DNA from 3 places in the Paenibacillus sp. genome. Region 2 is predicted to be linked to each of the others. Evidence: riboswitches for the same ligand, from Rfam matches in the RefSeq annotation. Region 2 holds a riboswitch; each other region holds the start of a gene.
What was found. A riboswitch is a leader RNA that binds a small molecule or an ion and turns the genes downstream of it on or off. The one in region 2 is predicted to bind cyclic di-GMP.
Positions count from the first base shown of each region.

Region 1: it holds a riboswitch for cyclic di-GMP, as region 2 does, so the genes downstream of both, VE009_RS14490 (putative bifunctional diguanylate cyclase/phosphodiesterase) here and VE009_RS23955 (response regulator) in region 2, are expected to answer to the same signal.
Region 3: it holds a riboswitch for cyclic di-GMP, as region 2 does, so the genes downstream of both, VE009_RS14180 (MFS transporter) here and VE009_RS23955 (response regulator) in region 2, are expected to answer to the same signal.

Region 1 is NZ_DASQNA010000027.1:30,613-38,620, reverse strand. Features, by position in the region: gene VE009_RS14495 ((Fe-S)-binding protein) at 1-208, opposite strand, end outside; gene VE009_RS14490 (putative bifunctional diguanylate cyclase/phosphodiesterase) at 351-2,426, opposite strand; cyclic di-GMP riboswitch class I at 2,507-2,594, opposite strand; gene VE009_RS14485 (DUF2254 family protein) at 3,073-4,236, shown strand; gene VE009_RS14480 (hypothetical protein) at 4,383-6,104, opposite strand; gene VE009_RS14475 (DeoR/GlpR family DNA-binding transcription regulator) at 6,285-7,049, opposite strand; gene rhaB (rhamnulokinase) at 7,112-8,008, opposite strand, start outside.
Region 2 is NZ_DASQNA010000041.1:391,717-399,724, reverse strand. Features, by position in the region: gene VE009_RS23970 (ABC transporter ATP-binding protein) at 1-750, shown strand, start outside; gene VE009_RS23965 (ABC transporter permease) at 747-1,835, shown strand; gene VE009_RS23960 (DinB family protein) at 1,943-2,446, shown strand; gene VE009_RS23955 (response regulator) at 2,537-2,896, opposite strand; cyclic di-GMP riboswitch class I at 2,963-3,046, opposite strand; gene VE009_RS23950 (hypothetical protein) at 3,552-3,941, shown strand; gene VE009_RS23945 (gluconate 2-dehydrogenase subunit 3 family protein) at 3,957-4,577, shown strand; gene VE009_RS23940 (GMC family oxidoreductase) at 4,583-6,157, shown strand; gene VE009_RS23935 (hypothetical protein) at 6,233-6,415, shown strand; gene VE009_RS23930 (hypothetical protein) at 6,390-7,259, shown strand; gene gap (type I glyceraldehyde-3-phosphate dehydrogenase) at 7,449-8,008, shown strand, end outside.
Region 3 is NZ_DASQNA010000025.1:376,061-384,068, forward strand. Features, by position in the region: gene VE009_RS14160 (NAD(P)-dependent alcohol dehydrogenase) at 1-1,003, opposite strand, end outside; gene VE009_RS14165 (biotin-dependent carboxyltransferase family protein) at 1,257-2,270, opposite strand; gene pxpB (5-oxoprolinase subunit PxpB) at 2,271-3,005, opposite strand; gene VE009_RS14175 (gamma-glutamylcyclotransferase family protein) at 3,040-3,462, opposite strand; gene VE009_RS14180 (MFS transporter) at 3,508-4,722, opposite strand; cyclic di-GMP riboswitch class I at 4,867-4,962, opposite strand; gene VE009_RS14185 (SH3 domain-containing protein) at 5,232-6,728, opposite strand; gene VE009_RS14190 (glycoside hydrolase family 1 protein) at 6,859-8,008, opposite strand, start outside.

The DNA of each region.
Region 1 (8,008 bases), on a different contig from region 2:
CGCTGTCGTCGAACGACTCTAAAAGCGTTTTCGCCGAAGCGCGCGCTTCGTCCCAGTAGCCGCTGTTGAACGCCGGCTGACCGCAGCACGTTTGCGTTTTCGGGAATTCGACGGCGACGCCGTACCGCGCGAGCAGCCGGACCATCGCTTCGCCGACGCGCGGGTATACCGCATCGCTTAAACAGGTGATGAATAAAGACACTTTCATGGGACCGTTCCACCTTCCGGGGAAAATAAAACTCTCTGCTTATCAGCTTATCAGACATGTTGAATAGCGTAAAGCATTTTTTAACGGCGCGATCGGCTGTGCGCCCGGCACCTGGACGGTTCCGGGCGGGTGCAGCCGGCGGCTAGTTCCATTGTCTTCCCGGCGCTTCTCCGAGCATCGCGTCAATGCGCGCCGCCGGGACCGGTTTGCTGTACAAGAAGCCTTGATATTCGTGGCAGCCCGCGCCAAGCAGAAACCGCAGCTGCTCGCCGGTTTCGACTCCTTCGGCGACGACCTTCAGCCCGAGATGCTTCCCCATCGCGATGATCGACGAAGAAATCGCCGCGTCCCGAATGCCGAACGGAATGTCTTGAATAAAGCTGCGATCGATTTTGATCGAATCGAGCGGGAAATTTTTCAGCAGGCTCAGCGAAGAATACCCCGTGCCGAAATCGTCGAGCGACACGCTCGCCCCGAGCGCTTTCAGCTCGCCGAGCAGCCGGACGCCCGCCTCGACGTTCTTCATCATCATGCTCTCCGTAATTTCCAGCTCCAGCCACTTCGCTTCCAGCCCGGAGCTGCGCAGCGCCTGTTCGACCGTCTCGACGAGCCCCGCGGACGCGAATTGCTTCGGAGACAAGTTGACGGAGACGACGATCGGCGGGAAGCCGTCCGTTTGCCAGCGCCGGTTTTGCGCGCACGCCTCCTTCAGCACCCATTCCCCGATCGGCACGATCAGGCCGCTCTCCTCCGCCAGCGGAATGAAATCGGACGGCGGCACGACGCCTTTCTCCGGATGGCGCCAGCGGAGGAGCGCTTCGACGCCGACGAGACGGCCGGTGCGCATGTCGATGCGCGGTTGATATTCCAAATACAGCTCCCGCGCTCTAAGCGCCTTCCGGAGCTCGTTCTCCGCCTGCAGCCCCGTCCTCCGGTCCTCGGCGACGCGATTCTTGTAGAAGACGTACGTGTTCTTCCCCTGCTCCTTCGCGCAGTACATCGCTTGGTCGGCCGCTCTTACGAGCGTTTGCAGATCCTGCGCGTCGTCTGGATATACCGCTACCCCGATGCTCGTCGTGACGTTGATTTCCATGCCGCCGATCGTGAACGGAACCCGGAACGCGTTCATGATCGCCGCGGCGCGGGCGGCGGCATCATCTCGATCCGCGATGCCGAGCGCGGCGACGGCGAATTCGTCGCCGCCCATGCGGAACCCGAGATGTTCCGTCCCGTCGAACATCGCTTTGATTCGATTCGCCACTTGCTTCAGCAGCAAGTCGCCGACGTCGTGACCGAGCGAATCGTTCACGATTTTGAATCGGTCCATGTCGAAAAAGTACAGCGCCGTCCGCCGGCCTATCTGTTCGCTCAGCAGCGTCGGGAGCCGCTCCTCGAAGCGGCGGCGATTGCCGAGACCCGTAATCGGATCCTCGTACGCCATCGCCCGCATCCGCTCTTCCAAGCGCACCCGTTCGGTGATATCCCGCGAAACGGCGATGATGGACACGACCGTTCCCCGTTCGATCACCGGCGTCAGTTTGCTCTCCAGCCAAACGGCGGAGCCGTTCTTGTGCACGAAACGAAGCTGCACGGTAATCGACCGGCGCTCTTCGTTCAGCTTGCGGATCGTATCGATGATGACACCCACGTAGTCGGGGTGAGCGAATGTCAATCCGTTCGTGCCCTCCACCTCTTCGGGAGCATAGCCCAAGACCGTCAGATGCGAAGGGGAGGCGTAAACGATCGTCCCATCGCCTCCGAAAATTTTAATCAGGTCCGTCGCGTTCTCCGCGATGATACGGTATTTCGTTTCGCTGACGGCGAGCTCCCGCTCCACCGTTTTCCGCTTCGTCACGTCGGCCGCGTACCCGACGACTTCGACGACGGCGCCGCCCCGCTCGATCGGCCGCAGCGACGTCCAGACCCAGCGTCCCTCGACTTCGGCTTCGTACTCCGTCCTCGCCCCCGCCCAGGCCGAAGCGAATCGCTCCCGATTATATGGTAACGCTTCCAAAAATGCGGCGTCTTTTCCTATAATATCTTCCGGACGCAGGTTCGCATCGTGGATCATGCCGCCGTCGGCCCGCGTATACACGTGACGTCCGTCTTTTTCCACGTAGGAGAACAACGCGCCAGGGTAATGGCGGAGCTCATTGCGCAGCGATCTATATTTGCCGGCCAGGTACGAAGTAAAGTCCCCGGAATTTTGCGTGTTCATGGTAGAACCTCCTCTTTCGCACGTTGTCGGTGAACACGCAGGCGCAAAAAGGAGGATGGGAGTGCCGCTCGCATCTACCGTTCGGGAGCTTGGCGGCCGTAGAAACTCGGTTTCCGTAGGCCCATAGCTTTGCGCCGCTTGCTTTCGCAAGGTTTGCCGTTTCGTCTATAGTGCAGTGCCCTCATTATAGATGCGATTCAGCCAATTTTCAACATATATCAACACGATTCGACACGCGCCAATTTTTGTAATTGTTTGCGTACTCGTACTCCCTTCCCATCATCCGCGACAACGCGCCTGCAACCGCCTGCGCCCGCCTGTGCCCCGCCATGATGTGTACCTCCTACCCTTCTTTTGTAACCATCCCCTCTTTCTTTTGCGTACCTCCTTCCCATAACCCGCCGCCAGCGCACCTGCGCCTGCCTGTGCCCCGCCATGATGTGTACCTCCTACCTTTCTTTTGTCACCACCCCTCTCCTCTTTTGCGTACTCCCTTCCCATAACCCGTCTCCAGCGCGCCTCGCCCGCCTGTGCCCCGCCATGATGTGTACCTCCTACCTTTCTTTTGTCACCACCCCTCCTTTCTTTTGCGTACCTCCTTCCCATAACGCGCCGCCAACGCACCTGCGCCCGCCTGTGCCCCGCCATGATGTGTACCCCCTACCTTTCTTTTGTCACCACCCCTCCCTTCTTTTGCGTACTCCCTTCCCATAACCCGTCTTCAGCGTGCCTGCGCCCGCCTGTGCCCCGCCATGATGTGTACCTCCTACCTTTCTTTTGTCACCACCCCTCCCTTCTTTTGCGTACCTCCTTCCCATCATCATCCTCCAGCGCATACGCACCCGCCCCCGGGACGCCGATCCCCCTTCTGGAGGGAGGACCAACCAGGCGGGCAAAACAAAAAGGCCTGCCGCTTCCGAAAGACGTCGATGCTTCGGTCGCTGTCTTGTTCGCATTGATCTGCCTGCTGTTTTTCGTTTATTTTATTCACCAGGTGTCTAAGTTCATTAGGGTTAATACTTTGATTCAAATTGTTTCGGAAAAAGCCGTTACATTGATTCATGCGTTTAAAACCGTCGGTACCCTCGGGGAATCCGAACTCACTTCCTCGACGCCAGCGGCTGAATGTTTGACTATATATTCGGAGAAGGAGGGATATCTGAACTTTGTGGATTTCTTGGCGTTGGAGAGAGCAATAAAAAGAAAAGGCTATAAAGAGTTAAAGATTCTCCTTATTCCCAAGGTTGGCCAATACATACGAAAAAGAGCGCCCTTAATGGAAATTCGCGGGCACTCTACTTTATCCGAGGAATTTCAAAAAAAATTAGCGAACGCAGTGAAGGTTTCTCCAGTAAGGTCAAACGAGCAAGACATCGCCTTCGTTATGGAAAAAATAATAGAAACGGGTTTGCGGGCGATTTCTCCCGGGATTAATGACCCTAATACGGCGATCTACTGCATTAGAGCTCTTGGGATTTTGCTTGCCAAGCTTGGGTCATGGAAGGGCAGCTGCTGGATTGTGAGAGGGAAGGGATACATTCTCGAAATTCCTTACTTTACGTTCGAGGACTTCTTATATAAGACCTTTTACCAACTCAGACTGTATGGGGCGCATGATGTGTCCGTTATGCATGCTCTGTTGGAGTCGCTGACTCATCTCGCGGAAGAACTTCAAGAAGGAAGAGAGACGGTACAGAAAATCGGAAACTATGTGTATTCGAACATCGACCCAAGGATCATGCATGATCTGGATAGAAATTTGATTGTGCACGCAAAACAACGATTGGACCACATTTGCCAAACATCATAATCCATTCGGAGGGCCGGAGCAATCGGCGAGCGGGGACGCAGGAAAGCGAGCCCGGCGGCACGATGCCGTGCCGCCGGTCGAAACGGCTTTGAGCTCCCCTTGCCGGCTGGAACGATCGTTCCTTCCCGGCTTCGCCGCCTCATCGATCAAGGCATCGGCATGCCGATGTCGTACGTCCGAACGTCCGGCACGGATTCCCACACGACGAACGCAGTCCCGCCGGTCCACGGCAGCGCCTCGCCCGGCCCAAGCCAAACAGCCCTCCGCCGCCCGGCATCGACGAGCCAGCTCCCCTCATGCGTCCATACCGCGACCTGTCCGCCGTCCAGCGGCGCCGTCTTTATAATTTCGGCCGGCCAGCCGACGGCTTCCTCCAGCAGCGACCTTGCGGCTTCGGGCAGCGCAGGACGGCGTTCGAGCCGCACGGTTCCCTTGTTCGCGTCGATCCAAGCGACGTCCGACTCCCCGTCGTAGCGGCGTACGGCGATCGTGTTGTCGTTTGCCCATCGCATCGGCAGCACGAACAGGAAGCCGTCGCTATGCCCGCCGAACGTGACGCGGGGAATGCGACGCAGCGTCTCGCCGGACGCGCTCAGCACGAGCGCATCCGCCTCCGCGGTCAGAGCGCCGCCGGAACCACCGTCTGCCGACACGAGCAGCGCGACGCGACGCCCGTCCGGCGATGATGCGACCGAGCGAATCGGGACCGGCGATTCGTACAGCTTGACCGTCTCGCCTCCGAACGGCTCGACGCGGTACAGCGTGCGGTTGCCGTGCACCGCGAAGGTCGCGCTCCCGTGCATGCGGTCGGAGAACAGCACGTCGGAGCCGTAATCGTTGCCGAACGGCTCCGCTGCGTCCGGCCACGCTCCAATTTGGAAGGCGCGGCGCTCCCCGCTGCGCAAGTCGATCGCCGTCTGGCTTCCGTCGAGATGGTATGCCAGCAGCGCCGGCCCGTCCTCCGTCTCGAACGGCTGCACCAGCGCGGCCGGCTCCGACCGAACGGCCCGGAAGAGGCGTCCGGCCTCATCGAACCACAGCGCACGGCTATGCGCCGGCCGGCCGATCAACAATACCTCGTTGCGGCGGGGCTGGTCCGCGTTCGCGAACGTTTCCCCATCGGCCGTCATCAAACCGTCCAACCGAAATCGGACCGCTGCGCCTTCGCCCAGCTCCTCGAATCGAACAACGAACCGCTGCGCGTCGCTCCACTCGATCCGGTACGCCGGCGCCGAAGCGTCCTTGGTCAACCCGGCGACCTGCAGCGTCGATTCGACGGCGATGGGCGCCGACGCCGTGCGGATGCGCCGGTTGGCCCAGACGGAGACGCTGCCGCTTTCGTTCGCTATCGAAAGATACAGCAGCGGAGGATCGTTCGGTCGAAATTCGCCGCACAACTCCGCGATCCAAGCGCTCTTGACCGTCCACGCCCGAGTCCGGCCGTCCTCCCCCTCGATATACACCTTCCCGCTGTATCGCGCTGCGTCCGTCTCTCGCAAATCGTTCACCGTGAACGTACGCACCCCTTCCGCCCCGGTCAAGGTCACGCGCAGCAACCTGCCGGACATCTCCGGGTCGTCGATCCCCGACGGCTCCGCTTGGCGAAGCCCGCCCAGCAGCTGCTCGATGGCAGCCGGATCGTCGATGCGCCTGACCACCGTGCCCGTTCGTTCGTCCGTCACTTTGACGGCGATGACGCCCTCGAAGGCGGGCAGCGTCCATCCCGCGTCCTCGACATTCGACGGCGCTTCCTCGCACCCGACCGCCACAGCCGCAAGCGCGATCAAGATGATGATGATCCGCGCGGCCGCGACGGTTCGCACCGAAGCATAACGCAGATGAACAGCCTCCCCCAATTGCAGCACCACCCGTCCGCCTCCTTTCCTCTATTGTCTCCGTACCCGAACGCATTGTCGATCCGTCCTTCGGCCCGAAATACCCGTACGTCCCGCTGCGGCTATGCAGCAAGAAGACCCCAACGCAGGAAGAACGTTAGGGTCCTAAATAGGTAAGCTCATATATCGTTACGAAGGCGAAACATTAACCCTCTAACCCTTTAACTGCACGACGTCGATGCCCATCTCCCGCAGCCGCGCCACGTCGCCTTGGCCGGTTTTCTCGTCCGTCACGACGCGCGCGACGCGGTCCCAGCCGGCGACATGCGTGAACGCCTGCACGCCGAACTTGGAGTAGTCGGCGAGCAGCACGACTTCGTCGGCCGCCTCGATCATACGCCGCTTGACAAGCGCCTGCAGTTCGTTCGACTCGCTCAGTCCGCGGTCGAGACGCGCTCCCTTGCAGGAGAGGAACAGCCGGTCGACGTGGTACGACTCCAGCGAGCGCTCCGCGAGCGGACCGACGTAGGAGAGCGACCCCGGCGACACGATGCCGCCGGTCGAGATGACCTCGACCTTCTCCTTGCCGGCCAGCTCGATCGCTACTTTGATCGAATTCGTCAGCACCGTGAGCGGTATGTCGGGAATGAGTTTCGCCATGTACCAAGCGGTGGAGCTCGCGTCGAGCAGAATGCGGTCCTTCGGGCGGATCAGCTTGACCGCTTCCTCCGCGATGCGCCGCTTCTCCTCCTTGCGAACGACCTCCCGCTCGTAATAAGGCACTTCCGTATCGGATTCCGCCAAGCTGATCGCGCCGCCGTGCGTCCGGGCAAGTTTCCCCTCCGACTCCAGCTTATCCAGATCGCGGCGAATCGTCTCTTCCGTCACGGCGAACAATTCGCTCAGCTCGGTCACGCGGATGCTCTTCCGCTCGTTCACAAGCTCGACGATGCGCTGCAATCGCTCCGCCACCAGCATGGCTTACCTCCTCCTTCGTTGCTCTTCTGTAAGCACTAGATGCACTCCCGCAAACCCGAAACCTACGCTTCCAGCTTCGTCACGCGCACGAACCGCTCGTACGCGGCCGCCCACGCATCCAAGTCCTCCGGCGCATACTCCGCCACGCCGAACGAGTCGCGCACGATTCTACGGCCCGCCGCCAAATCCGGAATGTCGCCCGCGGCGATCAGCTGCACGAGCACGTTGCCGATCGCGCTGCCTTCCGCAGGGCCGGCCCACACCGGGCGGCGAATCGCGTTCGCCGTCATGCGGCACAGCAGCTCGTTCTGAATGCCGCCGCCGACGATGTGCAGGCCGCCGAACGTCTTGCCCGCGAGCCGCTCCGTCCGCTCGAGCACCCAGCGGTATTTCAGCGCGAGGCTCTCCAGCACGCAGCGGATGACCGCGCCTTCCGTCTCCGGCACCGGCTGCCCCGTCGCGCGGCAGTACGCGCGAATTTGCGCGGGCATGTCGCTCGGCGCGAGGAACTGGTCGTCGTCCGGATCGATGTACGCCGCGTGCGGCGCCGCCGCTTCCGCCAGCTTCACGAGCTCGGCGAACGAATGGTTTTTCCCTTCTTTATCCCAAGTGCGCTTGCACTCTTGGACGAGCCACAGGCCCATAATGTTTTTCAGCAAACGGTACGTGCCGCCGTAGCCGCCCTCGTTCGTGAAGTTCCACGCGAGCGCTTGCTCCGTCAGCACCGGATGATCGAGCTCGGTGCCGAGCAGCGACCACGTGCCGCAGCTAAGGTACGCGAAGTCGGCATCGAGCGCCGGCACGGCGACGACCGCGGACGCGGTGTCGTGCTCCGCGACGGCGACGACCGGAATCGGCCCGACGATCAGCTCCTCCTGCACGCGCGGCGTCAGCGGACCGACCAAGCTGCCCGGCTGCACGACGTCGGGCAGCAGCGACGGCTTCACGCCGACGCCGGC
Region 2 (8,008 bases):
GATACCCTGAAGGAACTGGACCGAGTGAAAGCGGTCATCGGGGTGCAGCTGCAATCGACGTCGCTGTTCGACCTGCTGACCGTCCGAGAAATTACGGAAATGTACGCGTCTTTTTACCGCAAATCGGTACCGGTGCTGCCGCTGCTCGACAGTGTCGCGTTGACCGAAAAGCTGAACGGCCGCGTCAAGCATTTGTCGGGCGGCCAAAAGCAGCGGCTCGCGATCGCGCTGGCGCTCGTGAACGATCCGCTCGTCGTGTTTTTGGACGAGCCGACGACCGGACTCGACCCGCAGGCGCGGCGGACGCTGTGGGACATCATTTTGCGGCTCAAGGAACGAGGGAAAACGATCGTGCTGTCGACGCATTACATGGACGAAGCTCATGTGCTGTGCGACCGGATTTGCCTGATGGATCAAGGGAAGGTGATCGCGCTCGACACGCCGGATTCCCTCGTCCGCAGCTTGTCCGCCGACAAAACGATCGAGTTCCGCGTCCCCGGATTCGAAACGCTGCCGCCGGACCGGCAGGAGCCGCTCCGCGCGTTCATGCGCTCGGTGCGATTCGTGAAGCAGGTGGACGAACGGAAGGACGGCTTCGCGCTGTATACCGACGATTTGCAAGGGTCGCTGACCGATTTCGTCCTGCAAGCGGACGAGCACGGGCTCCGCTTGACGGACCTCAGCACCCGGCAGGCGACGCTGGAAGACGTGTTTATCCAAATGACCGGAAGGAGCTTGCGAGAGTCATGAAAGCGTATTGGCAGTTGACGCGAGCTCAGCTGAAGCTGTTTTCCCGCAACCGGCAGGTGTTGTTTTTCTCGCTCTTTTTCCCGATTTTGCTCATGCTCGCGCTCGGCTCGTTTCTCGGGAACGGCAATCAAGTGAATCTTGCGGGCGCCGTCGTCGACCGCGACCGAACGGATGCGTCGTCCGGAACGATCGAACGGCTGCTCGCGGCGAAACCGCTCGGGCTGGCGGCGGCCGAAGCGGAAGGGGAAGCGTTGGAACGGCTTCGGAACGGCGACCTGCAGCTCGTCGTCGTCGTGCCCGAGGGGTACGGCGCGGCGGTCGCGAGCGGGCAGCCGGCCGAAATTGAAGTGTATTACGATGAACAAAACATGGCGGCGTCGGAGCTCGCCGTGCAGTATGTCTCCTCCGTCGTCGACGGCATCAGCAAGGAGATGACGGGGTACGTTCCGGCAGTGCGGGCGGCGCCGAAGCCGGTGGAATCGCTCGATTTGCGGTATATCGACTTTCTCGTTCCCGGCATAATCGCGATGATGATCATGTCCAGCAACTTGAACGGCGTCGCAGGGCAAATTTCGTCTTGGCGCGAGCGCGGCGTGCTTCGCCGCATGCAGAGCACGACGCTGAAGGCGGGCACGTTCCTCGCGGGGCAAATTACGGCGCGGCTTCTGCTGAACGGCATGCAAGCGGTCATCGTGCTGCTCGTCGCCTTCCTCGCGTTCGGCACGCAGATGAAAGGCTCGTGGGCGCTTGCCTTGTTCTATATCGTGATCGGAACGCTCGTGTTTATGTCGATCGGGTTTATTATCGCGGGGCTCGCCAAAACGCCGGAAAGCGCCGGACCGATTGCCGGTCTGATCTCGTTCCCGCTTATGTTTCTCGGCAATGTCTTCTTCCCGGTGCGCAACATGCCGGAATGGCTTCAGCCGATCGTCGCGTCGCTCCCGATTACGCATCTGTCCGACGCGATTCGCGGGGTCATGAACGCGGGGGCGGGAATCGCCGAGCTGTGGGTCCCGACGGCGGTGCTCTGCGCTTGGCTCGTCGGCGCGTTCCTCGTCGCGAGCCGCACGTTCAAATGGGAATGATCCGGCTTGAGCCGGAAACGACGGCGGAGATGGGTCTCGCGGACGTTGCGGCCGTCTTCGGACAAGTGGTATATTTTGTATGCGACTAACGTTAGGGAGATGGAATCATGTATCGAACGATTCAAGAGTTTTTGACGGACTGGAGCCGGGAAGAGAGATTCACGCTGCAAGTGTTGGAGACGTTGACGGACGATTCGCTCTCGCAGGCGGTATCGGACAAGCAGCCGAGAACGCTGGGCGACCTGGGCTGGCATCTGGCCGGCTCGATCGGCGCGTTCCTGGGCGCGAGCGGAGTTACGCTCGAAGGACCGGATTATCGGCAGCCGACGCCGACTCGAGCCGCCGACATCGCGGAGGCGTATCGTCAGTTAAGCGCGTCCGCCGCGAAGGCGCTGAAGGAGCAGTGGAGCGATGAGAAGCTTGCGGAGAAGCTGCAGTTATTCGGCTTCATCGACACGACGTACGCCGGCGTGTTGACGACGCTCGTCCGCCACCAAATTCACCACCGCGGCCAAATGACGATTCTCATGCGGCAAGCCGGTCTCGTCGCTCCCGGCATTTACGGCCCGAACGAGGAAGAGACCGCGGCGATCCAAGCTTCGCGCGGATAATCGCGCCGCCTCCCAAACCTCGCAGCCTTAGTCCGGCGTTCTCGGCCGTACTAAGGCTGTTTTTTCGTTTGGGCGGGGCTGCTCGTCCGATTATGGAAATTGTACCTTCCGCACGTAGGACCGAAGAGTTTCCTTCGTGAAAGGTTTGATCAAAAAGTCGTTCGCCCCGCAAGTCAAAGCCTTCTTGATGAAAAATTGCTGCCCCATCGCGGACATCATGACGATGTAAGCCCTCGAGTTTACGTGTCTAATCTCCTCGAGCGCGGCGATCCCGTCCATATCCGGCATGGTAATATCCAACGTAATAAAGTCAAAGTCAATAAGTTTACATAACGCAACGGCTTCGACCCCGTTTTCAGCTTCCGTAATGTCAAACCCTTCCTGAGTCAAGACGTCTTTGATCATCATGCGCATAAAGGCGGAGTCGTCGACGAGCAGAGCTTTCGGCATTTGAACGGTCCTTTCATCGTCAAAATAAAAAACTCCCTTACCAAAGGGAGTCGAATAGAACCCACTTTCGGCAGCTGGCTGGCGTAGTTGTACACTGTAGCCCCTATAGCTTTGCGTCGCTGGTTTTCACCAGGTTTGCCATTATCGTGTAGAAATTGATGTTATTAAGAATTATAGCAATGGTTTCGAAAAGGCGAAAGCGTAAAGTTGAAAATGGATCGCGATTCGCAACGTGGGTCCATGTCCCGAGTCGCGCAGCAAGGTTACAGACGCCGTGCCCACAGTGAAGACGGCGCCGTATGCTGTTATAAACCGGGGAGCGTGAATCGCGATGATATATGACTACGCAATGCGCGAGGCGGCGTTCCCTGACAACGAGAACAAGATCGTTCGCGCGCCTGTCTTGCGTTCCGCGCAGGTTCCGGAGGACATCCGATGAAAAGGCGATCGCTCGTTTGGGAACTGCTGTTCGCTGCGTATTGTCTCGCAGCGGGAATCTGCCTGCTCGTAAAATAATAACCGGCTGCCGGCGTGTCGCCGGCGGCCTTGCTCCGTTTCGGTCTTCAGTCGACCTCGGAAATAAAAAATTTTCCATGGGGTATACTACCAGCGACCGAATGTTTTCGTACCTGCGTACGCTCAGGAGGATGGATCTATGAATTGGACGGTATGGAACCTGAACCGAGTCATCATTTTGTTCGTCGGTTTGGCATACCTGTTGGTGGGCATTCAAGTGACGCTCTACCATTACAGACAAAATTTTCGAGGCAAATCGATGTGGGCTCCTGTGATCATTTCCCCGCTGCTGTTCGTCAGCGGCGTTCTGCTCGCCTTTTATCGGTCCGCTTGGTCTCTGAATTTGTTTCTCGCGCTGCTCGTGTTAGGAGCGCTGATCGGCGTAATAGGCGTATATTTTCACTGGCGCGGCGTAGGCCGACGGGTCGGCGGTTACGAGCTGCGCAACTTTATGATCGGCCCTCCGGTCGTGCTGCCGATGATTTTCGCCGCCCTCGCCGTCTTTGGCCTGGTCGGCGTTATGTGGTAGAAGGAGGCTGACCGAGTGAAGAAGCAGCTGCCCGTCGTTTCCCATTATCGAGATTACAATGTGTTAGAGGAACAGGATCACTGGGATCCGCATACCCGCAGCATCGTTCGGCGCCGCTTGGAACCGAAGCGGAGCTTCCGGTTTCTGACTCCGGAGGAGGGTCGGCGGCTTGCCGCCATCGTCGGGCGGCTCGTCGACGAATCCCGCGAAGAGATCGTGCAGTTCGTCGTGGAGCACATGGATCGAACGCTCGCCGACAGCATCGGCGAAAGCGAACGTAAGAAGGGACTTCCCCCGGCGCGGGAGCTCGTTCGGTCCGGGTTGTCCGCGTTAGAACAAGCGACGCAGGCGCGTTTCGGCGATTCGTTCCCGAACCTCCCGCTCCAAGAGCAGATCGCGATGCTGAAGGAAATCAGCGAAGGCCGCGGCGAACCGGAGCATGTGTGGCAGAGCGTCCCTCAATCGGCGCTGTTCCAAAAATGGCTCAACCTCGCCGTAGAGGCTTATTATTCTCATCCCTACGTGTGGTCGGAAATCGGCTACGGCGGTCCGGCGTACCCCCGCGGTTACGTGCGCGCCGAAATTGGTGTTCTGGATCCATGGGAAGCGCAACCTACTAAAACGAGTAAAGAGTGATGCTGATGCTGGAGCGAAGATATGCGAACGAGGAAGTCGACGTCGTCATCGTCGGTGCCGGCACCGCGGGCGGCATTCTGGCGAAGGAGCTCGCGGAAGCCGGAATGAAGGTAGTGCTTCTGGAAGCGGGCCCTTTATACGACCCGCAGGACGACTTCGCCAGCGACGAGCTTTCGATGAAAAGTTTGGGATGGCAGGATACGCGAATCGTCGACGGCAGCGATCCGTTGAAGCTGGGACACAACACGTCCGGCCGCGGGGTAGGCGGCGGAAGCCTCCACTGGACAGGGGTGGCGCTGCGCTTCCATAACGCGGATTTCAACGCCCGCACGATAGACGGCGTAGCCGACGATTGGCCTATCAATTATTGGGATTTGGAACCTTACTACGATCGCATTGAAAACGACATCGCCGTATCCGGTCCGAAACATTTTCCTTGGGGAGAGTTTCACGGTCCGTACCCGTACCCCGAACGGGAGCCGCTCAGCCCGAACGCGTACATGTTCCGCAACGGCTGCGAGAAACTCGGCATCCGATCCAGCGTAGCGCCTCTCGCCATTTTGTCGGCGCCGTTCGAGGGACGTCCGCCCTGCATTAACCGGGGCTTCTGCAATCAAGGCTGCATGCCGAATTCCAAGTACAGCTCCTTGATCGTCCATATTCCCAAAGCGCTTAAGGCGGGGGCGGAGCTGCTGCACGAGTGCATGGTGACGGGGATCGACATGGGCAAGGACGGAAGAGCGAAAGGCGTTACTTTCGTACATAAGGGAAATTCGTACACGCAGCGTGCCAAACTGGTGATCGTATCCGCCTTCGTGATCGAAACTCCGCGTTTGCTGCTGAATTCCGCTACCCCGCAGTTTCCGGACGGACTGGCCAACAGCAGCGGCTGGGTCGGGAGAGCGATCATGACCCACAGCAGCTACGACGTGTACGCTTGGTTCGAGAAGGAGATCCGCCTGTATAAGGGCACTCCGGTGCTGGCGACGACGCAGGATTTTTACCGCACCGATCCGAACAACGACTTCGTCCGCGGGTATACGCTGCACGCCCATGGCTCGCGCCCCGTCTCGTTCGCCACCTCGATCGCGCAGCATGAAGGCGGATGGTTGTGGGGAGAACAGCTGCGGCGGACGATGCTGGATTACAACCATTACGGACGGGTCACTATGGTCGGGGAGGTGCTTCCGAATCCGGAAAACCGAGTGACGTTGTCGCAGGACAAGGACGAGCACGGGCTGCCAAGAGCGAAAGTGACGTTCAGCTACGGGGAGAACGATAAACGTCTCATTCGCCACGCGGTGAACAAAATGAAAGAAATTCTCGAGGCGGAAGAGGGGCAGGTGGAGTTCGTCGTATCGGATTCGGCGCACTTAATGGGGGGCTGCCGGATGGGAGACGACCCAAGCGCTTCCGTCGTAAATTCATATGGTCAATCCCATGACATTCCTAACCTGTTCGTGTGCGATGCGAGCATCTTCGTCACTTCCGGCGCGGGGAATCCGACGGAAACGGTCATGGCGCTCGCGCTTCGTACCGCCGATTATATTAAGGAGAAGGCGGCGAAGCTGGAACTATAGCGGCGTTGTATCGACCGCCTCAAGGGGATCGTAATATAATCGATATAAGAATCCTTGAGAAAGCGGGGCGTCGTTATGCAGGAGTTGATCGGTGCATGCGTCGAGTGCGAGAAGCCGGTCTATTGCAAAGAGGGGTTCCTGGACGGCGTGCTGATCGAAAATCATCGCGTCCTCTGTTTTCCGTGTAACGACCGGCGGGCCGCGGCGGCTCCGACCGCGAAAGAGGGGCTGCATGATCGCGCCAAAGAGACTCCTTAACGCGCTGTTCATCGCTTGTTCCGTCTTCGGTCTTCTGCTTGCCGCTTGCGGTGGGGAACGGAGCGAGCGATCCGAGCGAGGGAACGATCGAGAGGAGACGGCGGATTATCGATTCCCCGAGTCCGTACAACTCCAATTCGAGCCGGTCGAAAGGATCCCCCTCGTGAATTCAGGGGCGGAAGCGGGCTGGGTGCACACGCAAACCGTGCCGTTCGGTTCGATCGACGGGGATGCTGTCGTTCTGGATGTGTATAAAGTGCCTGAAAGCGAATTATGCGGGGCCGATTACGAACGGGTCGTACTGTTGAACCATAAAGACGCGGCATACCGGTACCCGAATGCTTGTTTCTCGGCAAGCATCGAAGACGAACTACGCGAACAGACGGGAGCGCTCTTCAAGTTGGATTACAAGAGCTACGAACAAGGAGCGACGTCCGCGGTGCATGGCGCCGTCGAATTGGCCGCCAACGGACCGGGCCGATTAGCGTATTACTACTTCGACGCCGCGCAAGAACGCTGGTTCGTTTTCGAAGAATGGGGATCCCCTCGGGCAGTCGACCTGGACGGCGATGGGGCGGAGGAGCTTGTGATTCATTTCCCCGGGCTGCATATGAGCCGGCCGGATGTGACCGTAATGCGTTGGCATGCCGAAGGAATTTCCTCCAGCGGTTCCGTCAAGAGCGTGCTTGGCGTACCGAACGCCTCGTACAGCATGGTATCGGCGATGGATCGGGATCGCAGCATCGAGATCGAGGTTACGGCGATCACGGGCCTTGACCCGGAAACGTATGTAACGGCAAGATATGGATATGAAAACGGGATCCTGATCCTTCAAACTCAATAATGGTCGTGCGCAGAAGACCTCCGTTTCGCCTGATTAGGGCGAGGACGGAGGTCTTTTAACATAATAAAACACAATAATATCTGTTTAATGCGCAATTAAAATGTTTTATATGTCCAATTAATAATATATAATACGTCACAAACGGAAAGGTGTGCTATTATTTCTATAAAAGAGAAGGAGGTTTTTTCCATGGGGATTGGCATTAGCGGGATGGGGCGAATCGGCCGCCTGCTTATCCGCAGCATGTTTATGCATGGGCGGCTGACGCGGCAGTTGAAAGCGATCAATTGCATGTATCCGCCGGAAACGATCGCTCACTTGCTCAAATACGACACAGTGCACGGCACCTGGGATGCGGAGTTCGAAGTGTCGGAAGGACGGCTGCGCATTAACGATACGTGGATCGACGTCGTAGGCGAACGGGAGCCGGAAAACATTCCGTGGGCGAACGCAGGCGTCGAGCTGGCGATTGACGCGACCGGCAAATTCAATCGCCGGGAGGGAGCTGGCGGACATCTGGCGGCCGGGGCAAGGAAGGTCATCATTACGGCGCCGGGCCAACGGATGGATCGCACGATCGTCATGGGCGTCAACGACCGAAGTTACGATCCATCCCAGCATTCATTGTTGTCGGCAGCGTCCTGCACGACGAACTGCGTGGCGCCGATTTTGAAGGTCATCGACGACGCTTTCGGGGTGCAGAGCGGCTGGGTCACGACCGTCCATGCGCTGACGTCGGACCAAAAACA
Region 3 (8,008 bases), on a different contig from region 2:
CATCCGAAGCCAATACGCGTTCCCAAGCTTCGTCGATTTGGCTCGCGGCGATCACTTCGATCTCTGGAGCGATGTTGTGTTCGGCGCAAAAATCCAACATCTCCTGCGTCTCGCGTATACCGCCGATCATCGATCCGGCGAAAGACCGGCGATGAGGGATCAGCGAGAATACCTGAACAGGCAGCGGTTCCGACGGCGCGCCGACGTTGACCAGCGTACCATCCAGCGCCAGCAGCGATAAGAAGGCGTTGATATCGATCTTCGCGCTCACGGTATTTACGATCAGGTCGAACGAACCGGCCAGTTTCTTGAACGTCTCCGGATCGTTCGTCGCATAATAATGATCCGCGCCAAGCCGCAAACCGTCTTCTTTCTTCTTCAAGGTTTGAGATAACGCCGTAACCTCCGCCCCCATGGCGCGAGCGAACTTAACTGCCATATGGCCAAGCCCGCCGAGCCCCACGACGGCTACCTTTTTGCCCGGAGCGGCTCCCCAATGCCGCAGCGGCGAGTACGTCGTGATGCCGGCGCACAGCAGCGGCGCAGCGGCGTCAAGCTCGATTCCGTCAGGAATCCGAACCACGAAGTCTTCGGTTACGACGATGCGGGTGGAGTAGCCGCCCTGCGTATACTGCCCGTACCGGTCGATGGCCCCGTAAGTGCCGGTCATTCCGTTCAGGCAATACTGCTCTTCTCCATCACGGCAGTGGACGCACTCCCTGCAGGAGTCGACCATGCAGCCTACCCCTACGCGATCGCCGACGGCAAACTTGGTCACTTCCGAACCGACCTGGGCGACGATTCCGGCGATCTCGTGCCCCGGCACGAGGGGGTATTGCACCGGGCCCCAGTCGCCGCGAGCGGTATGGATGTCGGAGTGGCAAATACCGGCGTATTTAATCTCAATGAGGACGTCGTACGGTTGTAGGTCTCTGCGCTCGATTACGGTCTGTTCGAACGGGCCATGAGCGTTGAAAACGGCGCGAGCATTGGCAGTAATCATATTGATCCCCCTGTGAATGAAATTTCAAATAACGAACCCTAAATGAATAAACAAAAGTGATTGTCTATTCAACTAATGTCTATTATATAATTAGACCATCGGCAATCAATGGTTAAAACAACGCGATTTGTTGATATTTCAACGTAAGAAGCAAAAGTGTCGATTATCTCGATACGAAGAGTTGATTGTCTGCTGCCTTGACATCGCGAACAGGAGCCCTGCGCATATTGCACAGGGCCCCTTAAAGAACCGTCTAATCCGACTCAACAAGATTCACGAGCAATCGGAGAACCTCTAGCTTTCGTTCGCGGGCGATCCATAGGGCTTCGGCTTCTTGCGTACTGATCAACCGGAAACGCGCTCGCTCGCCGGGACGCATCTGGGCAATGACAGGAAGGTCCACGGACGCCACCTGCGCGATCCTAGGGTAGCCTCCCGTCGTCTGGCGATCCGCCATAAGCACGATCGGCCGACCGTCAGGAGGCACCTGCACAGTGCCCATCGTGACCGCTTCCGAGAGCATATCCGTCCTAGACTCTAAGTGTATAGGCGGTCCACTGAACCGTGCACCCATACGATCCGATTCAGCCAGCATCACGAACGGCTGCAGCAAGAATCGGTCCCGGCTTTCGCCAGTGAATCGCTCCCACTCGCATCCTTGCATGACGCGCACTTCGGCAGCGCCATTCCCGAGCTTCGCCATGCCCGGAGTTCTCCATTCGGCACCGAGAAACCAGGCTCCGGCATGGTAACGGTCTATGTCGCCCTTCTCCTCCGGGTTCGTGCGCCGCCGCGGCATGTTCGAAACGATCTCCAACCGATCTCCTGCCCGCAGCGTTCTTCCCTCTAAGCCGCCGAAGCCGTTGCGCACAGCCGTCGAACGGCTTCCCAGCACCTGCGGAACCGAGATTCCGCCGCGGAACGCAACGACTGTGTGGTAACCTTCCGACGCCGTCCCGAACGTGATCGTGCATCCCTTCGGAATCGTTACCGGCCTCCACATCGGCAGAGGATCGCCGTCGACGCGCGCATGCATGTCCGCTCCGCATACCGCCGCAACGACTTCTTCCTCCGTCACCATTTCAGCTCCCGATAGAGTCATTTCCAATGCGGCCGCATCGTCGGGATTGCCTACCAGGATGTTGGCTAACCGCAGCGACAATTCGTCGACCGCCCCGCCGACGGAGACCCCGAACCGCTGCCACCCCGTTCTTCCTCGATCCTGCACTGTAGTGAACAGACCAGGCTTCATGATCGTCAATGTCAATTACATGCCCCCGCTTCCATCCCCATGAGAGACTGGTTTGAAATAAACCGTGTCCCCTGCAGTCAAAACACTCGGAGGCGTCCGATCCGGTTGAAACAGCGGCAGCGGCGTGCGCCCGATCAAACGCCACCCGCCGGGCGATGCGAACGGATATACGCCCGTCTGGCTTCCGGCGATTCCGACGCTTCCTGCCGGGACGCGTTCTCGCGGAGTCGACAGGCGCGGCGCCGATATGCGCTCGGACATCCCGCCGAGATACGGAAACCCGGGCATAAAACCGATCATATACACCTTATACGACCGTGACGTGTGGATGCTTACGACGTCCTCGGCGGAAAGTTGATTGCGCTCGGCTACGAACGGCAAATCCGGTCCGCACTCCGAGCAGTAACAGACGGGAATTTCCACCGCGTTCTCGGTAAGCGCGCCTGCGCCTGCACCTGCGACAGCCGCCGCTCGAGCGCGGACGCGCTCCGAGCGCTCCTCTAACCACCGCACCACTTGCGACTGCGCATCTCTTACCTTCCAACTCGTTTTAACGACAGCGATCGGATCGTAATATACGGCCGCCGCTCCATAAGACGGGACCGCTTCTACAAAACCGGGAAACGGTTGTTCCTCCAGAATGCGCGTGAATTCTAACACCTTACGATGCGTATCCGGATCGATGCCGCCTCCGTAATGGACAATGAACGCCCGCTCCCCCAATGGAACGATCCTCACACCATTTTCCAATCCCTATGCCCCCTTCCATGCCCCGCAGGAGCTTTTAGACAGGCGCCCAAGCCGTCAGCAAATCGCCTCTCGGACGTTCCGCGACGCTTCTCCACGACCCGGACGCGATTTCCGGGAAGCTCTTCGGGTCTTGCCTTACATATAAATAAACCCAGCCTTCGCGATTTCCGTCGATATCGACGACGCGCACGCGCTCATATTCGTTGCGGAGGTCTCCCGGTCCGTAAAATTGCTCCAATCGGTCCAACGCCGGCAGACCGGCTTCGCGGATGATCATCCATTCGCCGACGATCATGCCGTCAGCGCGGCTCTCGGACAGCATGAGCGCGGGATACGGTCCGACATTGTACAGCTTCCCTCGGATCGCGCCAGGTTCGGCAGCTAACAAATAAGGAGCGATAATATGATGGTTGGCTTCCCCTGTTAACAACGTGCCATATACAAAAAGGCTAATCATGGCCAAAACCCCTCTCGTAAAGTTGTCCTTGGGCCGACAAGGCCGTCAGGCCTCCGTCGCATTGCGGCGTTCATTCGGAAGCAGCAAAGCCAACACGCCTAGCAAAGGAAGGTACGCGCACAGCCGCATAACGAATTCAATGCCTCTCGCATCGGCCGCCCAACCGAGCACGGCCGAGCCGAGACCTCCGAGACCGAACGCCAGACCGAAAAACAATCCGGAAATGAGTCCGACATTCCCCGGAATCATCTCTTGCGCATAGACGACGATAATCGAAAACGCCGACGACATCACGAACCCCGCGCAAATGACAAGCACGCCGGAAGCGAACAAATTTGCGTACGGCATCAACAGACAAAACGGCGCCGCCCCGAAAATAGATAGGAAAATGACGTTCCGGCGGCCGAACCGGTCCGCAATCGGCCCTCCGACCAGCATCCCGATCGCCGACGCGAACAAAAACGCAAACAGCAGCAACTGCGCATGCGCGATCGGCAAACCGAAGCGATGAATCAAATAAAACGAATAGTAGCTAGTAATGCTGGAAACATATACATACTTGGAAAAAAGCAAAAATACGAGGATCGCGACCGTCCAAGCGATCTGGCGCCGAGATAATGCCGCGGAGCGGCTTGCGCGCTGCGCCCCGCGCTTGGCATGCATCGTCATGTGATTGCGATACCAGCTTGCCACGTACATCTGGATCACGATGCAGGCCGATGCCGCTATCGAAAACCAGATGACGCCGAACTGCCCCAATGGGACGAACACCACCGCCGTCATTATCGGTCCTAGGGAGGTACCGATCGTGCCGCCGACTTGAAATATCGACTGCGCGAGTCCTCGCCTGTTCCCGGCGGCCATATAAGCGACCCGGGAAGACTCCGGGTGAAAGACGGCGGATCCGATGCCGATGGCGATCACGGCGAGCAAAATGACGCCGAAGCTCGACGCCAAGGATAGAGTAACGATACCGGTCAACGTGAAGACGACCCCGATCGGCAATACATTTGGCCGGGGATGCGCATCCGCCGCTTTCCCGACCACCGGTTGCAGCAATGCGGCGGTCGTGCTCATGCAGAAGGCGATCAGCCCGATCTGCTTATACGTCAGTTGCAGAGATTCTTTCAAAATCGGAAATAGCGCCGAAACGGTCGACTGCATCGCATCGTTCAATAAATGTACGATACTGATGGCGATCAGAATCGGAAAAGCGGTCGGCGTTACGGCAGGCATCGATTTCGTTTGAATGCCGGACATTCGTTTGCGATCTTCCTCCTCTCATAAAGTCTTTTTTAAAGCGAAAATTGGTTCCCCTGCATCCCCCCTTTCCCAAAAAAAGCGCGCAAAAAGCCCCCATCCAGCTTACGAGACATAGAAAGATAGACGGAGGCTTCCGTCGTATTCGGCAACTGGCTGGCATCGCGGTCTTTAGGCAAATCCGCATTAGCCCCTGTAGCTTTGCGTCGCCACTTTTCAGTGGGTTTGCTATTGTCGTACGAAGTATGAAATTGTCAAAAAAGGCAATATTGTGTATGTGATATACACTATACTAAGATATTAAATCATTTTCAATAGAGAATTAATATAACGTTTTGTAAATTGCCCAATCTCCGCGAGCCAAGGGGATCGCAAGTCCGACGTTCATGAGCCGGTCGCCGCCGGTAAGCATGGCCAAACAAAAAGACAGGAGCATCCTGTTTCGCTCCTGTCCTTGCATTCTCCGCCACATCGAATTTGTCGCAGTTCTATTGCGGGTGCCCGTATTCTTAAAATACGCTCCCGCCGAAGAGGAATCGGTATTCCCAATGCCTGCCCTCAAAGGAGTCTACCCGGACGCCGCCGGCATCTTCGGAGTACGTATGAAGCACTTTGCCGTTCCCGATGTAGATTCCGTCGTGCGTGATCCGTTGGCTGCTTTTGTTGATCCCGCTATAATTTGATGCCCTTGATCCTTTGTACGACATGAAGAACATGATGTCCCCCGGCTTCAATTGTCTCCAGTCGGACGTTGTTTTTCCGATTCTACGTACGTAATCCCCCTGTGTTCGGGAGTTTGAAGGCAGCGTGATTCCTGCCCCGTCAATATAGGCTTGTCTAACAAAATCGGAACAGTCGAACGTCCTTGTGTTACTGCGGCTCGAGCCGAATTCATAGGGCGTCCCCAAATACTTCATGCCGGCGTCGATGACATTCCTTACAGCTGCGTTAGTCGCCGGTGCCGGCGCTGTCGGGGCCGGGGTTGCCGGGGCGGGGGTTGTCGGTGCCGGGGTTCCCGCATTTGCATTATTCCCCGTAATATTTACGTATTTGCTCGAAGAAGATACGTACCCGACTCGGCCGTTCGCATCCCGCACTTTCAACCAGTAGCGGTTGACGTTCTCGAGAATTTGAAGCCTTTCCCCTTCTCTTGCGTATCGGATTTTGTCCCCCTGCACCGACGGCCTCTCGCGCAGCGTCACGGATCGTTTGACTTCGGCAACCGCTGCATTGGCATTCGAGGAGGGTGGATTTGTCGCCGGTGCCGGCGCTGTTTTAATATCTACGTATTTACTTGAAGAAGATACGTACCCGACCCGGCCGTTCGCATCCCTTACTTTCAACCAATACCGATTGACGTTCTCGAGAACATCGAGTCTTTCCCCTTGTCTTGCGTACCGGATTTTGTCCCCTTGTACCGACGGCCTCTCGCGCAGTGTCACCGTTCGTTTGACTTCGGCCACCGCTGCGTTGGCATTCGTCGTATGCAGCATTCCGACGGATGACCCTTCTTCCGATGCCATTTGGTTCGTAGTCGCCCCGTCATTCGTAACGGGATGAACGACTACATGATTGTCTTGTACGGAGTACCGAATCTCCCGCTGGAAGAGCTCCGAAAGTGCGGAAACGGGGACATGCGGTTTCCCGTTGATCAGCACCGGACGGCCTGATAGCTGAACCGGCTTTTCATCGATTTCCGCACGCGATTGATTCATGGCGATTTCGAAAATGACATCGGTATCCCCAATGCTAAGTACTTGCGCATTCGGGTTCCAGTTCGTACGATACCCGATCGCTTCCGACAAGTCCTGGATCGGGACATATTCATTGTTAACTAATGGGATGCGGCCGCTGTCTTCCGATGCAAGTGGAAGCTGCTGTCCTCCCCCTCCCCTTTCCGCACTTTGGATTTCCATATTGTCATTGGTATTGCCATTGCAAGCTGTCTGCAGGAGTAATGCCGCCATTAGCAGGCTTAACACATAACAGCGCATATCTTTGCGCATCAACTTCTACCCCTTTGTCAATTGGTTTTAGGGATAGGTTGAGTAAATAATGCAAAACTATGCAACATTTCCACGAATACACTCCTAAGAAAAAGGAGTACCCGATTCGTCGCGGGTACTCCATCCTCGATCACAATATAGATTCCGAAAAACCTACCCTTATATTGCCTAAAACGGACAAACTTTCCTTAGGATATCTGGTTTGCGTCGCTCGATCGACGGCGATCAAACCAAACTTTTGGTCATAACCGAGCTGCCATTCGAAGTTATCCAATAAGGACCAATGCATATATCCGATGACGCGAATGCCCTCTTCCACGCATTCGTGGACACCCTTCAACGCCCGCTTGATGAACTCTACGCGGTCCGCATCTTGATCGGTCGATATACCGTTCTCCGTAATCATAATCGGTTTATCCCAATGCTTCGATACGAATCGCAGCACGCCGGCCAACGCTTCCGGGTAATACTCGTAGCCCATTTTCGTTTTCCTGGCGGCCGGATCCAATGGAACAACGCCGTTCGGGCCATGGATTTTCCGGGAATAATTTTGGACTCCTAAGAAGTCGTCCTCTTGAAGATAAGGCAGGTAATGAAGGAAGTCGTCATGCTGCTCCGCTTTCACAAATTCCTCCCCGCCCGGAAGCGCCTGATGGTCATACAGCGAGAACGTAATGCCGACCTTGATATGGGGCTGCGCTTCTTTAATCGCTTGCCGCGCTCGCACATGGCATTTCATGATGAGCAGATCGCCATCGTCCGTTCGGTGAGATAGAAACGGATGGACCATCCTCGGGTCCATGCCGAACGACTGGCCCAGTGCCCTGTAGTACGTCTCCATCTTTACTTTCATATCCATATTCAGACCAACCTGAATGTCCCCGTCGGCAGCCGAATCCGCCTTGTCCTCTTTCGCCCCCGTCATCCTTTTCATAATTTTGGCGATTTGCTTCCCCATATTCGCTTCATTGATGGTACAAACGTAAGGAATGAGGCCGCCCAGCTCCGACACGACGAATGTACAGTAATTGGCGAAATATTCCGCTGTCGCTTCGCTCTCCCAACCGCCTTCTGCGATCAACCATTTCGGCGAGGAGAAATGATGCAAAGTCACTATAGGCGTTACGCTCAAGCGATGGCAAAATTCAAGAACGTCTCGATAATGCTCGATTTCCTCCCGGTCAAAGTACCCTTTGGAGGGTTCGATTCTAGCCCACTCGATAGAAAACCTGTATGCATTGAGGCCCGCATCCGCCAATAGTTGGATATCCTCCCGAAAG